Regions from separate parts of the Pseudomonas sp. S2_A02 genome, predicted to be linked through region 2. Evidence: riboswitches for the same ligand, from Rfam matches in the RefSeq annotation. Region 2 holds a riboswitch; the other holds the start of a gene.
What was found. A riboswitch is a leader RNA that binds a small molecule or an ion and turns the genes downstream of it on or off. The one in region 2 is predicted to bind cobalamin.
Positions count from the first base shown of each region.

Region 1: linked by a shared signal. The riboswitch ahead of cobO (cob(I)yrinic acid a,c-diamide adenosyltransferase) and the one ahead of AB4O41_RS00175 (CbtB domain-containing protein) in region 2 are both predicted to bind cobalamin.

Region 1 is NZ_CP162776.1:1,832,613-1,842,219, reverse strand. Features, by position in the region: gene purM (phosphoribosylformylglycinamidine cyclo-ligase) at 1-207, opposite strand, end outside; partial or broken gene AB4O41_RS08370 (DUF2066 domain-containing protein) at 598-1,655, shown strand; gene AB4O41_RS08365 (AI-2E family transporter) at 1,686-2,759, shown strand; gene hda (DnaA regulatory inactivator Hda) at 2,990-3,694, shown strand; gene AB4O41_RS08355 (C40 family peptidase) at 3,922-4,560, shown strand; gene AB4O41_RS08350 (C40 family peptidase) at 4,726-5,262, shown strand; gene AB4O41_RS08345 (PQQ-dependent sugar dehydrogenase) at 5,427-6,740, opposite strand; gene AB4O41_RS08340 (hypothetical protein) at 6,809-7,393, opposite strand; cobalamin riboswitch at 7,548-7,782, shown strand; gene cobO (cob(I)yrinic acid a,c-diamide adenosyltransferase) at 7,864-8,475, shown strand; partial or broken gene AB4O41_RS08330 (cobyrinate a,c-diamide synthase) at 8,486-9,607, shown strand, end outside.
Region 2 is NZ_CP162776.1:40,824-50,430, reverse strand. Features, by position in the region: gene cobN (cobaltochelatase subunit CobN) at 1-184, opposite strand, end outside; gene cobW (cobalamin biosynthesis protein CobW) at 188-1,249, opposite strand; cobalamin riboswitch at 1,350-1,565, opposite strand; cobalamin riboswitch at 1,820-2,047, shown strand; gene AB4O41_RS00175 (CbtB domain-containing protein) at 2,169-2,360, shown strand; gene AB4O41_RS00170 (CbtA family protein) at 2,372-3,079, shown strand; gene AB4O41_RS00165 (cobalamin biosynthesis protein) at 3,076-3,489, shown strand; gene cobM (precorrin-4 C(11)-methyltransferase) at 3,572-4,318, shown strand; gene nfuA (Fe-S biogenesis protein NfuA) at 4,478-5,062, opposite strand; gene AB4O41_RS00150 (fatty acid cis/trans isomerase) at 5,205-7,490, opposite strand; gene metH (methionine synthase) at 7,646-9,607, shown strand, end outside.

The DNA.
Region 1 (9,607 bases), 1.8 Mb from region 2:
GGTGCCGACGCCGTCAGTGCCCGATACCAGCACCGGTTGTTTGTAACCGGCCGGGATTTCGCAGAGGGCGCCGAAACCGCCCAGGCCGCCCATGACTTCCGGGCGCGCAGTGCGCTTGGCGACGCTCTTGATGCGTTCGACCAATGCTTCACCGGCGTCGATGTCTACACCGGCGTCCTTGTAGCTCAGGGAGGGTTGCTTGCTCATGATCCAGGCCTTTAGGGGGGATTCAGGGGTAACGACCGAGTCCAGTGGGGCCACTGAAGCAGGCGAAGGGCAATTGCCATCCGCGAATTCCAGGGCGCCCGGCTGTTGCCGGTCTGCGAAGGCGCGCGATTTTATCAGGCTTGAGGGGCAGCGACCATCCTCGTGCCGACGGGTAGAGGCATATCGCGTTAAAAAAACCGATATTGCGCGTATTGGTGGCGTCCCACATGGCTGTATAAGGTATTGACGCTAACCGTCTATCGTTATGACAGTGCGAAAACTTAATGTGATCGTGTGAATGTTTTGCTTGAGTGTGTGGTCACAGCCTAGCTCAATCATCTTCGTGTTCATGCGGTTTGTTCCAGCCGCTCTTGTCGTCAGGAATCTTTCATGCGTTTTCTTAAATTCTTGTTCGTGGGCTGTTTATCCGTGGTCAGCCTGACCAGCCATGCCGAAACAGTCAAAAGCCTCTATCAAGTGCGCGAGCCTGTCAGTAGCCAGACGCCGGAGGAGCGCGATCAGGCGACTCAGCGGGCGCTGGATACGTTGGTGTTGCGCCTGACCGGCGACCCCAAGGCTGCGCAGAGCCCGGGTCTGGCGGTCGTGCGTAAAGACCCTCAACAGATCATCAGTCAGTTCGGTTATGACGCCGGACCGCCGGAGGTGCTGAAAGTCGATTTCGATCCGGCCACCACCGAGCAGGCCTTGCGGCGTGCCGGGTTGGCTGTGTGGGGTGCCAATCGGCCATCGATCCTCGGCTGGTGGTTGAACGATTCCACTGAAGGTTCGAGCCTGGTCGGCGATGGCCAAGCCAGTGCAGCGCCACTGCTTCGAGCGGCGCAACATCGTGGGCTGCCGCTGCGTTTGCCGCTGGCGGACCTGAACGAGCAGATTGTCGCCACTGCGCCGAATCTGGAAAGTGCAGACCCGGCACCGCTGCGGGGCGCATCCGACCGTTACAATGCCGACGCTTTGCTGGCGGTGCATGCCCGTGAAGAGGGGGGCAATGGCAAGCCAAGTGGCGTTTGTGGTTGGGCGATCAGAAAGAAGCCGGTAGCGTGCAGGGCGCCGATACCGCCGCGCTGGCCGATGCGGTGATGCTGGCGGTCAGCGAGCGTTTGGCGCCACGTTTTGTCGCCAAGCCGGGGGCATCGAGCGAGCAGTTGCTGGAAGTGCAGGGCATGAATCTGGAGCACTATGCAGCGCTCGGGCGTTTGCTGGAGCCTTTTGGCGCACGTCTGCAAAGCGTTGATGGCGACCGCGTGCTTTATCGGGTCAATGGCAGTGCCGAACAGCTGCGGGCGCAGTTGTCTTTGGCCAGGTTGCAGGAAATTCCGGCCGGTGAGGCACCGGCCCCCGCGACGCCTGTTCAACCCGTGGCGGCTGGCTCGACACCGGTCGCAGCACCGGCCCCGGCACCGACGCCGCAGTTACGTTTTCGCTGGTAGTTTTTCTTTATATAGAAGCAGGAGTGGTACATGGCCGATACACGGCGTTGGTTCTGGCTCGGTGGGGTGGTCCTGCTTTGCGCGTTTGTTTACCTGTTGCACCCGATCCTGACGCCGTTCCTGGTGGCGCTGTTGCTGGCTTATCTATTCGATCCGCTGGTGGATCGGCTGGAAAAGTACGGTCTGTCACGGACCTGGGGCGTGGTAGCGGTGTTCGCCTTGTTCACATTGATCGTCACCGCGTTGCTGTTGGTGTTGGTGCCGATGCTCGCCAAGCAGCTGTTTCGCTTGTATGAGCTGGCGCCGCAGATGCTCGACTGGCTGCAGCACACCGCCGTGCCGTGGGCGCAATCGAAGATCGGGTTGTCGGACGGCTTCTGGAAGTTCGACAAGCTCAAGGCGGCGTTCAGCGAGCACATGGGCCAGACCACCGATGTGGTCGGCGTGGTGCTGAGTCAGGCGACAGCTTCAGGTCTTGCGCTGATTGGCTGGCTGGCCAACCTGGTGCTGATTCCGGTGGTGAGTTTTTATCTGCTGCGCGACTGGGACCTGATGATGGCCAAGATCCGCAGCCTGCTGCCGCGTGATCGTGAAGAGCGCGTCATGTCCCTGGCGGGAGAGTGCCACGAAGTGCTCGGGGCATTCGTGCGCGGGCAGTTGCTGGTGATGCTGGCGCTGGGCGTGATCTACGCCGCAGGCTTGATGATCGTCGGGCTGGAGCTGGGTCTGTTGATCGGCCTGATTGCCGGGTTGGCGGCGATCGTGCCGTACATGGGGTTCGTCATCGGGATTGGGGCGGCATTGATTGCCGGTCTGTTCCAGTTCGGTGGCGATTTGTATCCCATGATCGGTATTGTCGCGGTGTTCATGGTCGGCCAGGCGCTGGAAGGTATGGTCCTGACACCATTGCTGGTGGGCGACCGAATCGGCCTGCACCCGGTGGCGGTGATCTTCGCGATCCTGGCCGGCGGCGAGCTGTTTGGTTTTACCGGTGTGTTGCTGGCGTTGCCGGTGGCGGCGGTGATCATGGTCCTGGTGCGCCACATGCATGATTTGTACAAGGATTCGGATATCTACGGCGGTGTCGACGAATCCGGGCTGTAAGTTTTTTTGATCGCTTATAGCGGGCAGTCTGGTTTCATGCCAGGTTTGCCCGTATCCCTTGTATGGCTGTCACATGCGCCGCCAAAGAAACGGTCATAAAACCAGTGCGTTAACGCAAACCTTTGATTTTGCTTGTGGTCTGTCGCATTGTGCGGTCAGCCTCACGGGTATAAACTTCGCAAACTTTACACAGAGGCCACTAACGGTTCCTTTGGAACTGTTCAGTCAGCATGAAACCGATTCAGCTGCCCCTAGGTGTGCGTCTGCGTGATGACGCTACCTTTATCAATTACTACCCAGGCGCCAATGCCGCTGCACTCGGCTATGTCGAGCGGCTCTGCGAAGCCGACGCCGGCTGGACGGAAAGTCTGATTTACCTCTGGGGCAAGGACGGGGTAGGGCGCACGCATTTGTTGCAGGCAGCGTGTCTGCGCTTCGAACAACTGGGGGAGCCGGCGGTGTACCTGCCGTTGGCCGAGTTGTTGGACCGCGGCATCGAAATCCTCGACAACCTCGAACAATACGAACTGGTCTGCCTGGACGATCTGCAGGCGGTCGCCGGCAAGGCGGATTGGGAAGAGGCGCTGTTCCATCTGTTCAATCGCCTGCGTGACAGTGGCCGGCGTCTGCTGATCGCGGCCTCGACATCCCCGCGCGAACTGCCGGTGAAGCTGGCAGACCTCAAGTCGCGGCTGACACTGGCACTCATCTTCCAGATGCGCCCGCTCTCTGACGAAGACAAATTGCGCGCCTTGCAGTTACGCGCATCCCGTCGTGGCCTGCACCTGACCGACGAGGTCGGGCATTTTATTTTGACCCGCGGTACCCGCAGCATGAGTGCGCTTTTCGAGCTGCTTGAACGCCTCGATCAGGCCTCCCTCCAAGCTCAGCGCAAGCTGACAATCCCCTTCCTGAAAGAAACCCTTGGTTGGTAAAAAACCTGATCAAGCCCAGGTTCTACGCGGGTTTTGGAAAATTTAAGGCGTCAACAAATCCGCTTTTCTGCAGGAGGGCAGGCTGCGCAAAGGTTCAAAATGGGCTTAAGCGCTTAGATGTAAACGAGAAACCGATAAGTCACATAAAGATCGATTGAATTTGCAAATGAGGTTGATAGCGGGCATAGTCGCGGCTTCTTTTATAACTATCAGCCACGGTCGTGCCCATGCTAAATCGCTTCGCACCCCTCGTGCCTCTCGCACTCGTCACCCTGTTGTTCGGTTGCGCTGCTCACTCTCCAGTGTCCCAGCAAGCGCCACAACAGCAGGTTTCAAATTCAGTTACCGCGCAGTCTTCTTCCGTTCTTTTCCAGGAAGAGCTGGCCACCGATAAAGAATTGGCAGACTTCGCCGGCGGCAAGTCGTACCAACTTCCGGTTCTGGCCGACAGCATCCTCGAACGTGGCATGTCCCTGATCGGTACCCGTTACCGTTTCGGCGGCACCTCCGAGGCTGGTTTCGACTGCAGCGGCTTCATTGGTTATCTGTTTCGTGAAGAGGCCGGCATGAACCTGCCGCGGTCCACTCGCGAAATGATCAACGTTGACGCTCCTCTGGTTGCTCGCAGCGCCCTCAAGCCGGGTGACCTGCTGTTCTTCGCCACCAATGGTCGTCGCGGTCGTGTCAGTCACGCCGGGATCTACTTGGGTGATAACCAGTTCATCCACTCCAGCAGCCGCAAAAGCGGTGGTGTCCGGATCGATAGCCTGGGCGACAGCTACTGGAACAAGACCTTCATCGAAGCCAAGCGCGCACTCGCGATGGCGCCGAATACGGCACCGGCTATCGTCACGGCTCGCAAGTAAGCGGACAGTTTGTAAGGCGAACTTAAAGTCTTACTTGAAGTTTGCCGCGTAGCCGCTAGAATCCTGATCTATTATTGATGGCAAACCGCCTGCGTTCTGCGCAGGCGGTTTTCTTTTCTGTCTTTGTGGCAGAAAAAGCCGCAGCCAGATCAGGATGTTCTGCTTATGACGATGTCGGCCCGCCTCGCACTCATGTTCTTCGCAGCGCTGCTCAGCGCCTGCGCCAGCCGCACACCGCCACCTGCGCCGGTAGTCCGCGCTCCAATTGTTTTCGGTCCTTCCCAAGCCTTTTCTCCTGCGGCAGAAGACGTGCTGTTTCGCGCGCTGGGTTTGGTGGGAACGCCTTATCGTTGGGGTGGCAACACGCCAGATTCCGGGTTCGATTGCAGCGGTCTGATCGGTTACGTGTATCGCGATGTCGCAGGCATTTCCTTGCCGCGCTCCACCCGCGAGATGATCGGTATGCAGGCCCCCAATATCGGCAAGGAAGGCCTGCAAACCGGTGACCTGATTTTCTTCGCCACCAATGGCGGCTCCCAGGTCAGCCACGCCGGGATCTACGTCGGCGAAGGCCGCTTCGTCCACGCCCCAGCCACGGGCGGCACGGTCAAGCTGGACAGCTTGTCCAAAGCTTACTGGCAGAGAGCCTATCTGAGCGCCAAGCGCGTCTTGCAACCCGAGCACTTGGCACATAATCCGTAGCGCAGGTTGTCATGGCCGCTCGCACGCTCTGTCGTAAACGCTGATCTCCTGTGGGAGCGGGCTTGCCCGCGATGACGTCGGCACATTCAACTTCGATGTAGTCTGGGCTGCCGCTATCGCGGGCAAGCCCGCTCCCACAGGGTTTTCGTCTGGCAGTAATCGCATTATTTAGCTGCGGAAACGCGCCACACCTTGTTCCCCACATCATCCGCCACCAGCAAGCCTCCTTGCTGATCGATCACCACGCCCACCGGCCGGCCCATGGCTTTTTCCTCGTCATTGAGGAAGCCCGTGAGCACATCCGCCGGCTGCCCGCTCGGTTTGCCGGCGCTGAACGGCACGAAAATCACTTTGTAGCCACTGAGCGGCTTGCGGTTCCATGAGCCATGCTGGCCGATGAAGGCACCTTGAGTGAACGGCGCGGGCAGTTTGCTGCCTTCGGCAAACGTCAGGCCCAGTGACGCGGTATGTGGCCCAACTGCATAGTCTGGCGCAATGGCCTTGGCCACCAGTTCAGGGTTTTGCGGCTCGACGCGAATGTCGACGTGCTGGCCGTAATAGCTGTAAGGCCAGCCGTAGAACCCACCGTCCTTCACGGATGTGATGTAGTCCGGCACCAGGTCGCTGCCGATTTCGTCACGCTCGTTGACGGCGGTCCACAGTGCGCCGCTCTGAGGCTCCCAGGCCAGACCGTTTGGATTACGAATCCCCGAGGCGAAGATCCGATGGTTGCCGGTGGCGCGGTCCACTTCCCAGATCGCCGCGCGTCCTTCCTCCTGATCCATGCCGTTTTCACCGACGTTGCTGTTCGAGCCCACGGTGACGTATAGCTTGCTGCCATCCTTGCTGGCGATGACGTTTTTGGTCCAGTGGTGATTCAGCGTGCCGCCCGGCAGATCGACCACCTTGATCGGCTGCGACTTGATCGCCGTCTCGCCGTTTTCGTAGTGGAAACGCAGCAGGCGGTCGGTGTCGGCGACATACAAGTCATTGCCGACCAGGGTCATGCCGAACGGCGAGTTGAGGTTTTCCAGAAACACCGTGCGGGTTTCGGCGACGCCGTCGTGGTCTTTGTCCCGCAGCAGGGTGATGCGGTTCGGGCTGGGGACGCCGGCACCGGCACGGCCCATGACTTTGCCCATGACCCAGCCGCGAATGCCTGTGCCATCATCGGGTTTGGGCGGCGCGTTGGTTTCGGCTACCAGCACATCGCCGTTGGGCAGCACATAGAGCCAGCGCGGATGATCGAGGCCTTCGGCAAACGCCGTCACTTGAGTCCCGGCCGCGGCGACGGGTTTCTTGCCTTCAGGCCAGCCGATCGCCGGGGCGATGTTTACCGTCGGGATCAGGGTTTTATTCGGCTCTGGCAGCTTGGGCGACGGTCCGGTTCCGTCCGAGACTTGCAGGCTGGAGGTTTCACCACAGGCGGCGAGCCCTCCGGCGAGCGCGATAATGAAAACGAGCTGGGGTTTGTGCATTACTGATCTTCCCTATGAATGCATTGACGTAATCATAGAGAAGCGTAGACGTTCGATGGTTCAACCCGTCAGCCGCGGGCTTCCTTGAACAATACGGCGATCCCTGGATGGTAGTTGCCGGTTTCATTACGCAACTTGCGGTAGGCGTAAGGGAAATACCAGGCCACGGCGCAGGTATGCTCCTTTTGCAGGTCGTCGACCATGTCCTGGAGCTCTTCCGGGGTGGCGCTGTGCTGGGCTTTTTGTGGCGCGACAAACAGGCAGCCGAGTTTCAGATCGCTGGCGTAGCTGATTCGCTTCGCGTCACTGGTGATGTCCGCCAGTGCCTGGGTCAGGTTCAGGCTATTGACTCGCGGCCAGCGCTGGGTGGCCTGGAGATATGCGCGTTCTTCGCTGCTGGCGATAAACAGATCGGCGCGGGCGTTGCGTTCGCCTTCTTCGGTCTGTTTGCGCGTCGACGTTTGTTGCAGCGTGACCATTTCTGCCATCCAGGCCGCGGCGGAGAGCAGGCCGAGGTTGGCGTTTTCGTCATACCAGTAAGGTGTATCGTTATCGCCGCGCACGGCATTGTAGCGGTCGATACAGTCAAACCAGCGTTCCAGCACCGGCCGCAGGAATTCCAGCTTCGGATTGCTGATGATCATGCCTTGCATGTGGCTCACCCTTGTTATTGTGTTGTCAGGTTGTGGCTCTTTGATATCACTGCTTGCAGTGTGGCACAAGATTGGCGTCAGTTAATTGATCGACGGCAGTTATTCGCTCAGAGGCGCCCCGGCTTTAATTGACGCTCCACCCCCAACCCTCTAACCTTCGCGGCTTGTTTCAGGTGCTCTGTGACGCTGGTCGACAGAGTGAAACAGGGAAGCCGGTGAGTGAATTTCTTCCAGCGAAGAATGATCACGATCCCGGCGCTGCCCCCGCAACGGTAAATGAGTAAAAGCTGCGCTTTGAGCCACTGTGTCGACTGTCGATATGGGAAGGCGCGCAGTTGGCCTTGGCGCCGCTCATGAGCCCGGAGACCGGCCTGACTCATCCAACGGCATCACGGTGGGCGATGCCAGGCTTCTTGCCGTCTATTCTTGTGCCTGCCCGCCGTTATCCAGCCTCAACGGAGAGCTCCCCCATGACTGATACCCCCGATCGTGACGAACGCCACCTGGCGCGCATGCTGCGCAAAAAAGCGGTGATCGACGAACGCATCGCCAACTCGCCAAATGAATGCGGTTTGCTGCTGGTGCTCTCCGGCAACGGCAAAGGCAAAAGCAGCTCGGCCTTCGGCATGCTTGCGCGGTCCATGGGCCACGGTATGCAGTGCGGCGTGGTGCAGTTCATCAAGGGGCGCACCAGCACCGGCGAGGAGTTGTTCTTCCGGCGCTTCCCGGAGCAGGTGCGTTTTCATGTGATGGGCGAGGGCTTCACCTGGGAAACCCAGGATCGCCAGCGTGACATTGCAGCCGCCGAAGCCGCGTGGGCGGTGTCCCGCGAATTGCTGCGTGATCCGGCCATTGGCCTCGTAGTGCTTGATGAGTTGAACATCGCCCTCAAGCACGGCTACCTCGATCTCGATCAAGTGCTCAGCGACTTGCAGGCCCGTCCGCCGATGCAGCACGTGGTGGTCACCGGTCGTGGCGCCAAACCGGAGATGATCGAGCTGGCCGACACTGTCACTGAAATGGGCATGATCAAGCACGCCTTCCAGGCCGGAATCAAAGCGCAAAAAGGCGTCGAGTTGTGAACTGCACTTTATGAATAGCCATCGTCAATGCCCGGCGGTACTGATCGCCGCGCCGGCCTCCGGTCAGGGCAAGACCACCGTCACCGCCGCGCTCGCCCGTTTGCATCGCAATCAGGGACGCAAGGTTCGCGTGTTCAAATGCGGCCCGGACTTTCTCGACCCGATGATTCTCGAGCGTGCCAGCGGTGCACCGGTCTATCAACTCGACATGTGGATGGTCGGCGAGCAGGAAAGTCGGCGTCTATTGTGGGAGGCCGCTGGCGAAGCCGATCTGATCCTCATCGAAGGCGTCATGGGGCTGTTCGACGGTACGCCGTCCAGCGCCGACTTGGCGCGGCACTTGGTGTGCCGGTGCTCGGCGTGATCGACGGCACCGCCATGGCGCAGACGTTTGGCGCGCTGGCCCTGGGCCTTGCGCGTTATCAGCCGGACTTGCCGTTTGCCGGTGTGCTGGCCAACCGGGTCGGCACCGTGCGCCATGCGCAGTTGCTCGAAGGCAGCCTGACTGAAGGCTTGCGCTGGTACGGCGCGTTGTCCCGGGAGACCGGGATCGAATTGCCGAGTCGGCATCTCGGCCTGGTTCAGGCCAGCGAGCTGAATGATCTTGATCTGCGTCTCGATGCGGCGGCTGAGTCGCTGACCAGCAGTTGCGATGTGGCTCTACCGCCGCCCGTGGAATTCGCCGCGCCTGAAATGATTACAGCCGAACCGTTGTTGGCCGGTGTGCGAATTGCCGTGGCCCGGGACGAAGCTTTCGCGTTTACCTACGGCGCGAGCCTGGATCTGCTACGGGCCATGGGCGCCAAACTGTCTTTCTTCTCGCCGATCCGCGACACCGAATTGCCGGAGGCAGACAGCCTGTATCTGCCGGGCGGTTACCCCGAACTGCACCATGTGGCGTTGTCGCAAAACACGCCGATGCTGACCGCGATCCGCGCTCATCACGCGGCGGGCAAACCGTTGTTGGCCGAGTGTGGCGGCATGCTGTATCTGCTGGATTCCTTGACCGATGTCGAGGGTACTCGCGCTGAACTGGTCGGCTTGCTGGCTGGTGATGCGGTGATGCAGAAGCGTCTTGCCGCGTTGGCTTTGCAGGCGGTTGAATTGCCGGAAGGTTTGCTGCGTGGGCACA
Region 2 (9,607 bases):
CCTGCATCGGGTTAGCCAGGCGCACGCTCGGGTAATCGTCGGGCAACTGCTGCGCCGCTTCGGCGAGCAACGCCAGGCTGGAGTCACCGCTGCACAGGATCACCAGCTCGGCGGGGGTTTGTCCAAGGTCGGCAATGTTGTCATCCGACACGAAACCGCCGGGCTGGGTCCTGAGCAGGTGCATGGTTTAAACGCTGAGCGCAGCGCGCAATTGCGCTTCGAGCTGAGCGGCGTCCAGATCCTGACCGATCAACACCAGACGGGTGGTGCGCGCTTCTTCAGTGCCCCACTGACGGTCAAAGTGCTTGTCGAAACGCGTGCCCACGCCCTGGATCAGCAGGCGCATCGGCTTGTTCGGCACCGCTGCAAAACCTTTAACCCGAAGGATGCCGTGCTGGACCACCAATTGAGTCAGTGCATCCATCAGCAGGCTTTCGTCGGCTTGTGGCAGCTCGATCGAGATGGAATCGAACGCGTCATGGTCGTGATCATCTTCACCTTCATGGTGATGATCGTGATGGCTGTGGCGGCTGTCGATGTGCTCTTCGGAACCGGCACCGAGGCCGATCAGCACGTCAAGTGGCAGACGGCCGCTGCTGGCTTCGATGACTTTCACCGCTGGCGGCAGTTCTTCGGCGACTTCCAGGCGCACACGGGCCAGGTCGTCAGCGCTGATCAGGTCGGCCTTGTTGAGGATCACCAGGTCGGCGCTGGCCAGTTGGTCGGCAAACAGCTCGTGCAGCGGCGATTCGTGGTCCAGGTTCGGGTCGAGTTTGCGCTGGGCATCAACCTGATCCGGGAACGCAGCGAAGGTACCAGCAGCCACGGCCGGGCTGTCGACCACGGTGATCACCGCGTCAACCGTGCAGGCGCTGCGGATTTCTGGCCATTGGAAGGCTTGAACCAAAGGTTTTGGCAAGGCCAGGCCCGAAGTTTCGATGAGGATGTGGTCGAGGTCGCCGCGACGAGCGACCAGTTCGCGCATCACCGGGAAGAATTCTTCCTGAACTGTGCAGCACAGGCAGCCGTTGGCCAGCTCATAGACGCGACCGTTGGCTTCTTCTTCGGTGCAACCGATCGAGCACTGCTTGAGGATCTCGCCATCGATGCCAAGCTCGCCGAACTCGTTGACGATCACCGCGATGCGGCGGCCCTGGGCGTTGTCGAGCATGTGGCGCAGCAAGGTGGTTTTGCCCGAGCCGAGGAAGCCGGTAACGATGGTGACAGGGAGTTTGGCCAGTGTTTTCATCGGATGCCCTTTGGCAAGGTGGCGGGCATACGGGACGACAATCGCTGCGGCAGGTGCGCGCACAAGAGTTTCGCCACCGGATCACCCCGCCCGGTTGAAAGTGAGAATCTGTGTCGAGGCAGGTCTCCTGGCTGACGGTGTGCCGGCCTTATTGGCCTGGCATTCGCTGCGCCTTCCCGCGAACCTGATGGATCAGGGCTTGCAGTGGCGTGGCAGCGAACATCACCGTTCACAGTTGCGGGGGCAGCCGCGGCATCGACCGCGTTCCCTTCTTAGCTTCGGCAGATGCCGAAGAACCTCGAAAGCGCAAGGCTACGCATCGTGTGGGGGCGGGTCAATCACTGAGCACGCCACAGCCCCCCTTGATTGATCGTTCCCACGCTCTGCGTGGGAATGCAGCCCGGGACGCTCTGCGTCCCATCCAGAGCCGAACGCGGAGCGTCCGTTGAGGCATTCCCACGCAGAGCATGGGAACGATCAAAACGGGGGCAAGCCCCCTCGCCACAGGCAAGCCCCTACCACAGAGTTGAGAACCCTTGCCAATTGACGCCCAACCCCCGCCCATGCTCTCCTACACACCTTGTTACGGGTGCCCTTCACAGGGTGAAACGGGAAACCGGTGAATCATGTGCTTTACTCTTAAGCCATGCCAGTCCGGTGCTGCCCCCGCAACGGTAAGCGAGTGAAGCGTCAGATCCACTGTGCCCGTCATACGGCATGGGAAGGTGATGCTTGCAGGTGTCGGCGCAAGCCCTGCCCCTCGCGAGCCCGGAGACCGGCCCGCAACACAAAGTGACTTTTACGTTCACTGAATAACAAACCCGCGGTGGGCGGGCGCTGTTCGAAATCTCTGCGTGCCCCGGCGTGCGGCGGTTTTCATGCGCTCTATTCACCCGCTGACAGACCAGAGGGAAGCGCCATGTCGATCATCAGCAGTACCGCCAGTAGCACCGCCAGCACCACTTCAACCTTGAGCCAACGCCTGACCGCCGCTTTTTGTGCGTCGATCCTTGGCGCGTGCCTGGTGTACTTCGCCGGTTTCTCGCACATCGAAGCGGTACACAACGCCGCGCACGACACCCGTCACAGCTCTGCCTTTCCGTGCCATTGAGACCTGCTGACATGATCAAGCGTATTGCGCAAACCGCAGGTTTCACCGGGTTGCTGGCCGCCCTGCTGCTGACCCTGCTGCAAAGCTTTTGGGTTGCCCCGCTGATTTTGCAGGCCGAGACCTACGAAAAATCCGAGCCGGCTGCTGTCGAAGTCCACGAGCACGATGCTGGCGCTGTCGCCGCTCATACCCACGACGCCGAAACATGGGAGCCGGAAGACGGCTGGCAGCGCGTGCTGTCAACCACCGGCGGCAATCTGGTGGTAGCGGTCGGTTTCGCCCTGATGCTCGCGGGCCTCTACACCTTGCGCGCTCCACGCCGTACCTCTCAGGGCCTGCTCTGGGGTCTGGCCGGTTATGCGACGTTCGTGCTGGCGCCAACCCTCGGCCTGCCACCTGAGCTGCCGGGCACTGCCGCAGCAGATCTGGCGCAACGGCAGATCTGGTGGATTGGCACTGCCGCGTCCACCGCTGTCGGCATCGCGCTGATCGTGTTCAGCCGCCACTGGCTGATGAAGATCCTCGGCGTGGCGATCCTGGCCGTGCCTCATGTGATCGGTGCACCGCAACCGGAAGTGCATTCGATGCTGGCTCCGGAAGCCCTGGAAGCGCAGTTCAAAATCGCTTCGCAGCTGACCAACATGGCGTTCTGGCTGGCCCTTGGCCTGATCAGCGCCTGGTTGTTCCGCCGCAAAAGCGATGGCCAGTACTCCGCATGACTGACGTCAGCACAGCGCCGACCCTGGTGGTCGGCCTGGGCTGCCAGCGCGGCTGCCCCGTCAGCACGCTGCGGGCGCTGCTTGATCAAGCGTTACAGGCTCATCAAATCGAGCTTCGTCAGATCAAGGCCTTGGCCAGCATCGACCTCAAGCGCGAAGAGCCCGCCCTGATCGAACTGGCCGAACAGCTGGCATTGCCGTTGACGTATTTCAGCAGCGAACAATTGGCCGGTTATGAACCGCAACTCAGCCACCACTCGGACATCGCGTTCGAACGCACCGGCTGTTACGGCGTAGCGGAAAGTGCCGCGCTGGCACTGGCCGAACAGTTAGCTCAGGCACCGGCAAAGTTGCTGATTCCACGACAAAAATACGCCCAGGCCACCCTGGCATTGGCCAGCGCCGCGTAAAATCCCCGATAATCCCCGCCTTCGATCATGAGCAGTCTTCATCTGAAGCGTGCCCATACCCTTTTTCTGACAGGAAACGACGATGACCGTCTACTTCATTGGCGCAGGCCCCGGCGACCCGGAACTGATCACCGTTAAAGGCCAGCGGTTGATTCGTAGCTGCCCGGTCATCATCTATGCAGGCTCCCTGGTGCCCACTGCTGTGCTGGAGGGTCACCAGGCCGAACAAGTGGTCAACAGCGCCGAACTGCACCTGGAGCAGATCATCGAGCTGATCAAGGCCGCACATGCCAACGGCCAGGACGTGGCCCGGGTGCATTCCGGCGATCCGAGCCTGTACGGCGCGATTGGCGAGCAGATTCGCTACTTGCGTGAGCTCGACATCCCTTTCGAAATCATTCCCGGCGTCACCGCCACTGCCGCCTGCGCGGCGCTTTTGGGGGCCGAGCTAACCCTGCCGGACGTGTCACAGAGCGTGATTCTGACCCGCTACGCCGACAAGACCGCGATGCCGGCCGGTGAAGAGCTCGGTAGTCTGGCGCAGCATGGGGCGACCATGGCGATCCACTTGGGGGTCAATCATCTGGAGAAGATCCTCGCCGAATTGCTGCCGCACTACGGCGCCGATTGCCCGATCGCGGTGATTCATCGGGCGACCTGGCCGGATCAGGATTGGGTGGTGGGGACGCTGGCGGATATTGCCGGGAAGGTTGAAGCCAAGGGGTTTCGCCGCACGGCGCTGATTCTGGTGGGCCGGGTGTTGGGCAGCGATCACTTCAGTGAATCGTCGCTGTATCGCGCGGGGCATGCGCACCTCTACAGACCTTGAGATGATGGTTCCCACGCTCCGCGTGGGAATGCCTCAACGGACGCTCTGCGTCTGCTCTTGGGACGCGGAGCGTCCCGGGCTGCATTCCCACGCTGAGCGTGGGAACGATCAAAAAAACGGTGCTCACGGGCACCGTTTTTTTATGTCGCAGCGAACACCTTAGTAGTAGGCGTTTTCTTTCTGCGTGTGGTCGGTCACGTCACGAACACCCTTGAGCTCGGGAATACGCTCGAGCAAGGTGCGCTCTATGCCTTCGCGCAGGGTGACGTCTGCCTGGCCGCAGCCTTGGCAACCGCCGCCGAATTTCAATACGGCGATGCCGTCGTCGACCACATCAATCAGGCTGACCTGACCGCCGTGGCTGGCCAGCCCCGGGTTGATCTCGGTTTGCAGGTAGTAGTTGATGCGCTCGTTGACCGGGCTGTCGGCGTTGACCATCGGTACCTTGGCGTTTGGCGCCTTGATGGTCAGTTGGCCGCCCATGCGGTCGGTGGCGTAGTCGACTACCGCATCGTCCAGGAATGCTTCGCTGAACGAGTCGATGTAAGCGGTGAAGCTTTTAAGCCCCAGCGCCGTGTCTTCAGGTTTTTCTTCGCCCGGCTTGCAATAGGCAATGCAGGTTTCGGCGTACTGGGTGCCAGGCTGGGTGATAAAGACGCGGATGCCGATACCCGGGGTGTTCTGCTTGGAGAGCAGATCAGCCAGGTAATCGTGGGCGGCGTCGGTAATGGTAATAGCGGTCATGGAAACTCCTCGCAGGCTTGGACGCAGTTTACGCCAATCATCGCGCCACACAAAGTCCTAGTATTTTTGTCGGGAAAGATGCACTGATCCCTTGCGGGAGCCCCCTCGCCACAGGTCGCTCCCACATTGAATTGCAGACATTTCAAAGGTTTTCGTAGCGGTTCATGTCCAGCACGCCCTCTTCCACCGGGTCGGTGTCGTGGATGTAGCGGCTCAGATCATGGAAATACTGCCAAAACTGCGGATGGCTGCGGCGAATGCCCCAGCGTTCGACGACTTTCTCGAAGCTGGCGGAGTCCTTGGCGTTTTCCATCGCGTCGACGAATGCGGGCACTTGCCCCGCCGGGATGTTGAACATGAAGTTCGGGTAACTGCTCAGCACCCCCGGATAGAGAGTCAACGTGTCCAGCCCCGGCTGATAACGCATCGATTCACCGAGCAGGAACGCCACGTTGCTGTGGGCCCGGTTGCGCAGCAGGCTGTAGACCTCGCGCTTGCCGCTTTGGGTCTCGATGCGCAACATCGTGGCTTCTGGCAACTGATCGATGACTTTCAAACCGGCGGCCGGGCGCGAAACTAGCCGGCTCAAGGCCTGTTCGGCGTTCTGCAACGCCAGATCGATGTTCGGCCGCGAGCAGTAAGCGCCACCGCAGCGATTGATCGGATCGGGTTTGGCGTTGAGCTCGCCATAACGGGCCAGCAACTGCAGGGCGAAATCGCGTTTCGGGTCCTTTTCGTCCAGCGTCAGCGCCGTTGGTTTGTCGTTGTCGATGTACTCATAATCCAGCCACATCTTGAACTTGCCGCCGTTCTGATACCAATCGTCGAGGTAGCCGTCCCGTGAGTCGGCCGGCATCAGACGCAAGAAATTCTGCTCGGCACCGTTGCGAATCAGGTCGAAGTACAACCGGGTCTGGGCCTGATGGGATACGTTGCCGAATACATCGAAGTTGACCGCCAACTGGTAATACGTGCGCTCCAGCAACGGGTAATCGAACAGCCAAATGGTTTGCGGGACGTCACCGATCAGGCCTTTGTTCACCGAGGCGCTGTCGAAATGCCGGAAGATGCTCAGCAGCGCGTTGTCATTGCCGGCCCACAGAGTCGACCAGCTCGGTGCCGGCAGGTCGGCGTAGCTGTCGCGGCGCAAGGCTTCGTATTCGTTGCGTTTGTTGCGGTAGTCGTGCCACAGGCTCAGGACACTGCCGACGTCATCGTTCTGCCCCGGCATCGCCAGCAACGGCGTGGCCTGGCCGCGATAGTTCGGGTCGGTGATGTAGAGGTCATGCTCCGGGGCCTGGAACAGCGCCCAGAAGTTGTCGCGAATCACGTCGGTGGCGATCTGGCCACGGCAGACCGGACCACGAATAAAGGTGCGCACGAAGTACTCGGCGTTATCGAGCATGAACTGGTAACGCGCCTGGGCCGGGATTGCCTCAAAGGTCGTGAACGGATTAGCCCGTCGCTCCGCCCCATAACCCGGCAGCGCGTTGACCTGCCAATTGCCGCTGTAAAACAGACTTTTGATCCGCGCCATCTTCGCCGCGCTCAGCGGATAGGTGATGTGGGTCTTGTGCACGATCACGCCTTGCACCGGCCATAGGCGGTAATAGACCTGAGTGCCCGGATCATCATTCGGACGGCGGGTGTTGATCAGATCGATCGGCTGCCCCGTTGGCGTGCGCGAACGTACCCACTGAAAGAAATGCCCCGGCTCGCCGTCCTTGAAATAGAGGTGCGCCAAAAACCAGTGCTCGAACAACCAGCGCCCGACCAGGCTCTCCCGGGCGCCCGGTGCATTGAGCAGGTTTTCCCACTGCACCACCTGCAAGGCTTCCTTGGCGCTGGGTACCAGGCCCTGTTCATCGATTGGCGCGCCGGAGGCCAGCCAGCGTTGCAACGTCTGGTATTGCTGATCGGTCAGGCCGGTGACCGCCAACGGCATGCCTTCTTTCGGGTGGGAGCTGGCGTAGCCGTCGAACTCCGCCGGCATGGCGCACATGTTCTCCCGGTTCAGGCCCAGAACGATGTCTTCCGGCAATTTGGCGTTAGGTTGCAACGAGGTTTTGTGGCCCAGTTCGAGCATCCGCGCCATCAGCGCCGCTTGGCTGCCTTGGGCGTCGAGCACCGAATAAAAGCCTTTTTGCTGCCAGGCACGTTTGCCAAAGGCGTCATAAAACAGCCGGGTCGGTGCTGCGGCCTGACGGCGTTCGCCATCATAGACAGGCGCTTTGGTCGCGCCTCGGGCCGCCCCTTCGCCACTGCCCAGATTGAGCTGACAGGCGGAGTCGTAACAGGCATGGCAGGCCACGCACTTTTCGGTGAAGATCGGTTGAACGTCGCGGACGTAGGAAATATCCGGACCTTGTGCAGCGGCGCCCCCGCTAAAAAACAGCATCAATAGGCTGGTGACGACGCGATACGACATATCCCTAGTCCTGATCATGAGAAAACGCCGCGATTCTACCGGTCTGGCCAGCGCACCAACATGAACGATATTCATGCAAAACCCGCACATGCTCCAAAAGCGCACAGGTTTGTTATTATCCCGCCCCTTCGTCATGGCCTTACCGAGTAGTCCAAATGTCCGATCGCAGCGTTCGCCTTCAAGCTCTCAAGCACGCCCTCAAAGAGCGCATCCTGATTCTCGATGGCGGCATGGGTACGATGATCCAGAGCTACAAGCTCGAGGAGCAGGATTACCGTGGCAAACGCTTCGCCGACTGGCCGAGCGATGTAAAAGGCAACAACGACCTGTTGGTGCTGACGCGCCCGGACGTGATTGGTGCTATTGAAAAAGCTTACCTGGATGCCGGCGCCGACATTCTGGAAACCAACACCTTCAACGCCACCCAAGTGTCCCAGGCCGACTACGGCATGCAGGGCCTGGCGTACGAACTCAACGTAGAAGGCGCACGCCTGGCGCGCAAGGTGGCAGACGCCAAGACCCTGGAAACCCCGGACCGACCACGCTTCGTCGCCGGCGTGCTCGGGCCTACCAGCCGTACCTGCTCGCTGTCGCCTGACGTGAACAACCCCGGTTACCGCAACGTGACCTTCGATGAACTGGTGGAGAACTACACCGAGGCCACCAAAGGCCTGATCGAAGGCGGCGCCGACCTGATCCTGATCGAAACCATTTTCGACACCCTCAACGCCAAAGCCGCGATCTTCGCTGTGCAGGGTGTTTACGAGGAGTTGGGCGTCGAGTTGCCGATCATGATCTCCGGCACCATCACCGACGCCTCTGGCCGCACCCTCTCCGGCCAGACCACCGAAGCGTTCTGGAACTCGGTGGCTCACGCCAAGCCGATCTCCGTCGGCCTGAACTGCGCCCTGGGCGCCAGTGAGCTGCGCCCGTACCTGGAAGAACTGTCAAACAAGGCCAGCACCTACGTGTCGGCGCACCCGAACGCAGGCCTGCCGAACGAGTTCGGCGAGTACGACGAACTGCCAGCGGAAACCGCCAAAGTCATCGAAGAATTCGCCCAAAGCGGCTTCCTGAACATCGTCGGCGGCTGCTGCGGCACCACGCCGGGTCATATCGAAGCCATCGCCAAAGCGGTGGCCGGTTATGCGCCGCGCGAGATTCCGGACATTCCCAAGGCTTGCCGCCTCTCGGGCCTGGAACCGTTCACCATTGATCGCAGCTCGTTGTTCGTCAACGTCGGCGAACGGACCAACATCACCGGTTCCGCCAAATTCGCCCGGCTGATCCGTGAAGACAACTACACCGAAGCCCTGGAAGTCGCCCTGCAGCAGGTCGAAGCCGGCGCCCAGGTGATCGACATCAACATGGACGAAGGGATGCTCGATTCGAAGAAGGCCATGGTGACCTTCCTCAATCTGATTGCCGGTGAACCGGACATCTCCCGCGTGCCGATCATGATCGATTCCTCCAAGTGGGAAGTGATCGAAGCCGGCCTCAAGTGCATCCAGGGCAAGGGCATCGTCAACTCGATCAGCATGAAAGAAGGCGTCGAGCAGTTCATTCATCACGCCAAACTGTGCAAGCGCTACGGCGCCGCCGTGGTGGTGATGGCCTTTGACGAAGCCGGTCAAGCCGACACCGAAGCGCGCAAGAAAGAAATCTGCAAACGCTCCTACGACATTCTGGTCAACGACGTCGGCTTCCCGCCGGAAGACATCATCTTCGACCCGAACATCTTCGCTGTGGCCACTGGCATCGAAGAACACAACAACTACGCTGTGGACTTCATCAACGCCTGTGCCTACATCCGCGACGAACTGCCGTACGCCCTGACCTCCGGCGGTGTGTCGAACGTGTCGTTCTCGTTCCGTGGCAACAACCCGGTGCGCGAGGCGATTCACTCGGTGTTCCTGCTGTATGCGATCCGTAATGGCCTGACCATGGGTATCGTCAACGCCGGCCAACTGGAGATCTACGACCAGATCCCGGCCGAGCTGCGCGACGCCGTCGAAGACGTGATCCTCAACCGCACCCCGGAAGGCACCGACGCCCTCCTCGCCATCGCCGACAAGTACAAGGGCGACGGCAGCGTCAAGGAAGCCGAGACCGAAGAG